2 regions of the Agarivorans aestuarii genome follow, and region 2 is predicted to be linked to the other one. Evidence: predicted binding sites of a transcription regulator. Region 2 holds the regulator's gene; the other holds the start of a gene.

Region 1 (3,217 bases), 2.3 Mb from region 2:
CCATCAAGAACACGCGCTTGTAACTCTGCATTCAGCTCGCCAGGCGCTTTACCGTATTGACCGCTTAAGATACCTGCGGTCTCTTTGGTAATCGTTTTGTAACGCTCACCAGTTAAAACGTTAAGCACTGCTTGGCTACCTACAATTTGCGAAGTAGGTGTTACCAGTGGGATGTAACCTAAGTCCTTACGTACTTTAGGGATCTCTAGTAATACTTCATCAAGTTTGTCTGCAGCGCCCTGCTCTTTAAGCTGGCCTTCCATGTTGGTTAACATGCCACCAGGTACTTGCGCGATAAGAATGCGTGAATCAACACCTTTAAGGCTGCCTTCGAACTTAGCGTACTTTTTACGTACTTCGCGGAAGTAAGCTGCAATAGATTCCAGTTTAGTTAGGTCTAAGCCTGTATCGCGCTCAGTACCTTCTAGCATCGCTACAATGGTCTCTGTTGGGCTGTGACCATAAGTACAGCTCATTGATGAGATTGCTGTGTCGATGATGTCTACGCCGGCTTCAATGGCTTTAATGTGGGTAGGTAAGCTTAAGCCGGTCGTTGCATGACAGTGCAATGCAATTTCTACATCAGTTTCAGCTTTAAGACGCTTAATCAGTGTTTCAGCTTCATAAGGTTTTAATAAACCCGACATATCCTTAATGGCAATAGAGTGACAACCAATGTCCTCTAAGCTCTTTGCAAGGTCTACCCAATTATCCAAAGTGTGAATTGGGCTAGTGGTGTAAGAAATCGTCCCCTGCGCATGTGCGCCGCAATCTAGGGCTGCTTTTACTGCAGTTTGAAAGTTACGCGGATCATTCATCGCGTCAAAGATACGGAATACATCCATACCATTTTTAACCGCACGTTCTACAAAGCGCTCTACAACGTCGTCAGCATAGTGGCGGTAACCTAGTAAGTTTTGGCCACGCAATAGCATTTGCTGCTTAGTATTAGGCATTGCCTTCTTAAGCGCGCGTAAACGCTCCCATGGGTCTTCGCCAAGATAACGAATACAGGCGTCAAAGGTTGCGCCACCCCATGTTTCTAGAGACCAATAACCAATTTGGTCGAGTTGCTCAGCAATAGGCAACATATCTTCAAGGCGAAGACGGGTTGCTAATAATGATTGATGCGCGTCGCGCAATACAACATCGGTTAATGCAAGTGGTTTAGACATTGCGTTAAATCCTCTTTTAGTTATTGGGCCTTCCGGTACTGTTGAACAGCAGCTGATATAGCGGCTACTACAGTGGCGTTATTGGCAGGTTGGGGAGCTGGAGACGAGGTTTGCTTTGGTTCCGCTACTTCGGCTAGCGGTGGCGCCAGCTTAGCTAAGCCATTTACCGCAACAATAAGTAGCGATAAAAAAGCGAATACGGCGATCATCCCGACCCCCATTAACGTTGCTGCTTCCACTAACAGCTCAGTCAAATCCATCATATTATTAATCCACATCCTTTGAGATTGGCGTAAGAATTACATGCTAAACAACAAAAATCAAACTTGATTTTTGAATAATTATTCAAAACCTTGGTATTGTTAACTTTATTTTACCAATGACAAAATTCGCAATTATACGCCACATCGCTCGTTACACAGTTTAAACCGCCAAACGATAACATTTAGTTAACAACTGATTTACAGCTTCACGACAGCATAATTCATTAACTAATCTAGCAGCTTAGCTACCTCAAAAGTAGTAATGGCGATCACAAGAGATGCAATTTTAAGATGAATAAGAGGTGAATAGTGATCTAGGGCGTGAAAGGGAATAAATAGAAACAGAGAAAATGGCGCGCGTGGAAGGATTCGAACCTCCGACCGCCTGGTTCGTAGCCAGGTACTCTATCCAGCTGAGCTACACGCGCGTGGGTTATGAAACAAAGCCTAGAAGAGAATGGGCAATGCATCAAATAAAAACAGAAAATGGCGCGCGTGGAAGGATTCGAACCTCCGACCGCCTGGTTCGTAGCCAGGTACTCTATCCAGCTGAGCTACACGCGCGTTGAAATCGATGGCGGTGAGGGAGGGATTCGAACCCTCGATAGGGCTACAAACCCTATACTCCCTTAGCAGGGGAGCGCCTTCGGCCACTCGGCCACCTCACCTCGATTTCCTTCAGCAAGCTCGCCCAAGGGCAAACTTAAGAAGAATGGCGCGCGTGGAAGGATTCGAACCTCCGACCGCCTGGTTCGTAGCCAGGTACTCTATCCAGCTGAGCTACACGCGCGCAGAAAACACTTTGTAAACAAGAACGACAAGTCATTCTTTTAAAATATGGCGCGCGTGGAAGGATTCGAACCTCCGACCGCCTGGTTCGTAGCCAGGTACTCTATCCAGCTGAGCTACACGCGCACAGATAACACTTCAATAAAAAAAGCTCACATAACTATGAGCTTTTTAAATAATGGCGCGCGTGGAAGGATTCGAACCTCCGACCGCCTGGTTCGTAGCCAGGTACTCTATCCAGCTGAGCTACACGCGCGCAGAAAACACTTTGTAATTAAAACTACTAATCTTTCTTTTAAAATATGGCGCGCGTGGAAGGATTCGAACCTCCGACCGCCTGGTTCGTAGCCAGGTACTCTATCCAGCTGAGCTACACGCGCGTTGAAATCGATGGCGGTGAGGGAGGGATTCGAACCCTCGATAGGGCTACAAACCCTATACTCCCTTAGCAGGGGAGCGCCTTCGGCCACTCGGCCACCTCACCGCGATTTCGGATGCAGATATTACTGCTTCCAAAAATATAGTCAAACCTTTTTTGTCACTTTTCTTTTGTTCGTTCAGCTTTCGAACAGTTGGCTATGTATTTGTTTAGCAACTGACTACAAAGCAAACGTTCTGGTGATTAAGCGGTGGATTTGTAGCCGCAGCTCATAAGCCGCAAAACCCTAAAAAACAAAAGGAAGCCAGAGGCTTCCTAAAGATAAATCTTGGCAATGTAAGGCTTGCTTAGGCGCCTGCACTTTTCTCTGCTTGAATGCGCATGTAGATCTCTTCACGGTGCACAGATACTTCTTTTGGTGCATTTACACCGATACGTACTTGGTTACCTTTAACACCCAATACAGTTACGGTTACTTCATCCCCAATCATCAACGTTTCGCCTACACGGCGCGTCAAAATTAGCATTCATTATCTCCTTAAATTCATATTCTTGTTCTTTAGCGACTTATCTAAGCTGTTATTTTTCTGCTATTAAGCGTATAGACTAGC
Region 2 (3,217 bases):
TTTAGGCTTATTGTTAGCCTACGGGGTTCGCTTATCCAAAAGCAATAAAATGCGCAGTATCGCCGAGGCCGCAACCTTGGGTTATGCCATTCCAGGTGCGGTGCTGGCGGTAGGTATTTTGTATCCACTTGGGGTGTTTGATAATACCGTTGATAGGCTGATGAAAGCTTGGTTTGATTACCCTACTGGCTTATTGCTCACCGGCACTGGTGGCGCCTTGGTATTAGCCTATTCGTTACGCTTTATTGCCTTAAGCTATCGTACGCTCGATGCAAGCCTTACAAAAATCACTCCAGAAATGGATGATGCTTCACGTATTCTTGGCAGCCGATCGGGGAAAACCCTTTGGCGTATTCATTTGCCATTAATTCGGCCAAGCGTGCTTACCGCAATGTTATTGGTATTTGTTGATACCATGAAAGAGCTGCCTATTACCCTGATTCTAAGGCCATTTAATTTTGATACCTTATCAACCCAAGTTTGGGATTTAGCCTCTTTAGAACAGCTTGAGCAAAGCGCTTTGGCTGCATTAACTATATTACTGGCGGGCATTATCCCGGTTATTATTATGAGTCGAAATATCGGTTCTTCTGAACGTCGCCCACAAGGACAATAAACCTGCAATGAGTATTGTTTTACGCAAAGTTAATCATTTTTACGGCGAACAACAGGCATTAAAAGATGTCAGCATTGAAGTGAGCGACAATCAAATTGTGGCGTTGCTAGGGCCATCGGGCTGCGGTAAAACCACACTGTTGCGCCTTATCGCTGGATTAGAGCGACTGCAAAGTGGCGAACTGTATTTGCAAGACAGCTTGGTGGCTGCGCCCCAGCAAGCGATTCATTTAGCGCCAGAGCAACGCGCTATTGGCATGATGTTCCAAGACTATGCCTTGTTCCCCCATATGAGTGTGCGTAAAAATATTGAGTATGGTTTACGTAAACAACAAGATCTTGCTACGCGACGTCGCTGGGTTGAAGAAAGCTTAGATAATATGGGTATGCAAGGTTTGTTAGAACGCTTTCCTCACACTTTATCGGGCGGCCAGCAGCAACGTGTTGCATTGCTTCGTGCTTTAGCGCCAGAGCCTAGCACTTTGCTGCTAGATGAACCTTTCTCTGCACTTGATGAGCATCTTCGTCAGCAGGTTCGAGAAGAAACTCTAGATGTGCTTAAGAAAACCAATACTCCTGCAGTAATGGTGACTCATGACCCATTAGAAGCAATGTTTATTGCCGACAAAATTGTGGTGATGGAAAAGGGTGAAATTGTGCAAAACGCCAGCCCTCAAGAGATTTACAATAACCCTAAAAACGCCTTTGTTGCGGCTCTATTTGGGCCAAGTAATCGTTTCGAAACGGATGTTGAAGACAATAAAGTTCACACGCCCTTAGGCCACTTTTCTGCGAATGGTGTGGATAACCAGCAAAGGGCTGAGATAATTGTGCGCGCTAAAGACATCGTTGTGCATCAGCTAGAAAACAAAGAGTACATCGAAGCAAGCGTGATATCGGTGCACGCTATGGGTAACGAAACTCACTTTAGATTACAACTAAGCAATATGCCTGAGCGTGTTATCCATGCGCGAATGCGCGATTATTGGCAGGCGAGTGCTGGCACCAAGGTATGGCTGTCGGTGAATGGTGATGCTGCATTTGTCTTCCCTAAAGCCTCGCTTTAGGGAGTTATAAAGGCAGGGCTTAGTTAGCCTACTTCGAAGAGTTCTTTCACTGATTGAAAGACATCTGCGATAGCTACTTGGCGAGTAGGGGTGATGAAGATGGTATCGTCTCCTGCAATCGTGCCAAGAATACCTTCTGCCTTACCTAATGAATCTAACAAACGCGCGATTAGTTGAGCGGCGCCGGGGCTGGTGTGGATTACGATGAGAGCGTCATTGAAATCCATTTCTAATACTAAGATCTTTAGTTGGCTAGAAACGGTTGGCACCCCTAATTCTGCTGGTAAGCAGTAAACCATTTCCATTTTTGCGTTGCGGGTACGCACTGCACCAAACTTACTTAGCATGCGTGACACTTTCGATTGATTAATGTTTTCGAAACCTTGCTCTTGCAGGGCGGTCACTATTTCGGCTTGCGAGCCAAATCGTTCCTCTTTTAACAGTGATTTAAAGGCTTTTATTAACTGTTCTTGTTTATCGCTATATTTCATCGGTGATCCGAGCTTATAAATCCGCTGCCATTGTCGCCAACTTTTTACTCTAATTCAACTTTATTCTAGTTTTATGCATATAAATGCATACTCCAACACAGAATTATTATTGCATTTAATAACAATTAGTTGTGAGCCTTTGCTAAGCTGAATTATGATAGCCCCATCCGACTCGATGAGTAGTTGATTATGTGGATTAAACTTTTCATTCTTCTTCCCGTTTTAATCTTTGGCTCAGCCCTTGCTGATGAAAAGCCTTTACGAATTGTTACCGAAGCTTCTTACCCGCCTTTTGAAGCCTTTGACGAGCAAAAGCAACTGGTAGGTTTTGACATTGAGCTAGCCAAAGCCATATGCCTACAAATAAATAGAGAGTGCGAGTTTTATCACCAGCCCTTTGATAGCCTGCTCACCAGTGTGGCGGCAGGGCATTACAACTTAGCCATTTCTGCCCTCGATATCACCGAGCAGCGCAAACAGTTGGTTAACTTTAGTGATGCTTATTTTGACAACATGGCGGTGTATATTACCGGCTCGAAGCAAGAGATCGCCGATAGCGCTGTGGTGGCTGTACAAAGTGGGTCTAGCTTTATGCGCTTTTTGCGTGAGCAACGACCTGACATTTTGTCGATTGCCTACCCAAGTTACCAGTTAGCTTTAAACGATTTAGAGCAAAGTAAAATAGATGCGGTGTTTTTGGATGCAGCAGCCGCTCATTATTGGTTAGCCAATCACCCCAACTTCGTTACTCAAGCTGATAAAAGCTATCCTGCCAGTGGTTTAGGGATGGCTGTTTCCAAGCAAGACGAAGACCTGCTGAATCAAATCAACCATGCGCTTAAAGTGTTAAAAAATAATGGCACTTACCAAACAATATATCAATCCTTTTTTAACTGACAAACACTGTTAGACCAAGGTCTTAAGCCATATTGTTAAAGTGTGATTGAGGCAGCTTTTTTCTGTTTTAAACTTGCTTTAAAAATGTTGCTAAATTGTATTTTGAGGCGGATTCCGTTATCTTGTCAGCTGTCTCTATAGACATCC

What was found. Region 2 encodes ArgR, which controls arginine synthesis, uptake and breakdown. Its sites were predicted from a motif close to ANTGAATANNTATTCANT; they were not measured.
Region 1: the regulator ArgR is predicted to act here: its motif matches at 1,508-1,525, upstream of K5609_RS14535 (OadG family protein).

The regions. Positions count from the first base shown of each region.
Region 1 is NZ_AP023033.1:3,134,399-3,137,615, forward strand. Features, by position in the region: gene oadA (sodium-extruding oxaloacetate decarboxylase subunit alpha) at 1-1,175, opposite strand, end outside; gene K5609_RS14535 (OadG family protein) at 1,196-1,438, opposite strand; tRNA gene K5609_RS14540 (tRNA-Arg) at 1,790-1,866, opposite strand; tRNA gene K5609_RS14545 (tRNA-Arg) at 1,926-2,002, opposite strand; tRNA gene K5609_RS14550 (tRNA-Ser) at 2,014-2,106, opposite strand; tRNA gene K5609_RS14555 (tRNA-Arg) at 2,152-2,228, opposite strand; tRNA gene K5609_RS14560 (tRNA-Arg) at 2,277-2,353, opposite strand; tRNA gene K5609_RS14565 (tRNA-Arg) at 2,407-2,483, opposite strand; tRNA gene K5609_RS14570 (tRNA-Arg) at 2,531-2,607, opposite strand; tRNA gene K5609_RS14575 (tRNA-Ser) at 2,619-2,711, opposite strand; gene csrA (carbon storage regulator CsrA) at 2,954-3,133, opposite strand.
Region 2 is NZ_AP023033.1:827,038-830,254, forward strand. Features, by position in the region: gene K5609_RS03885 (ABC transporter permease) at 1-616, shown strand, start outside; gene K5609_RS03890 (ABC transporter ATP-binding protein) at 624-1,682, shown strand; gene argR (transcriptional regulator ArgR) at 1,706-2,173, opposite strand; gene K5609_RS03900 (transporter substrate-binding domain-containing protein) at 2,363-3,070, shown strand.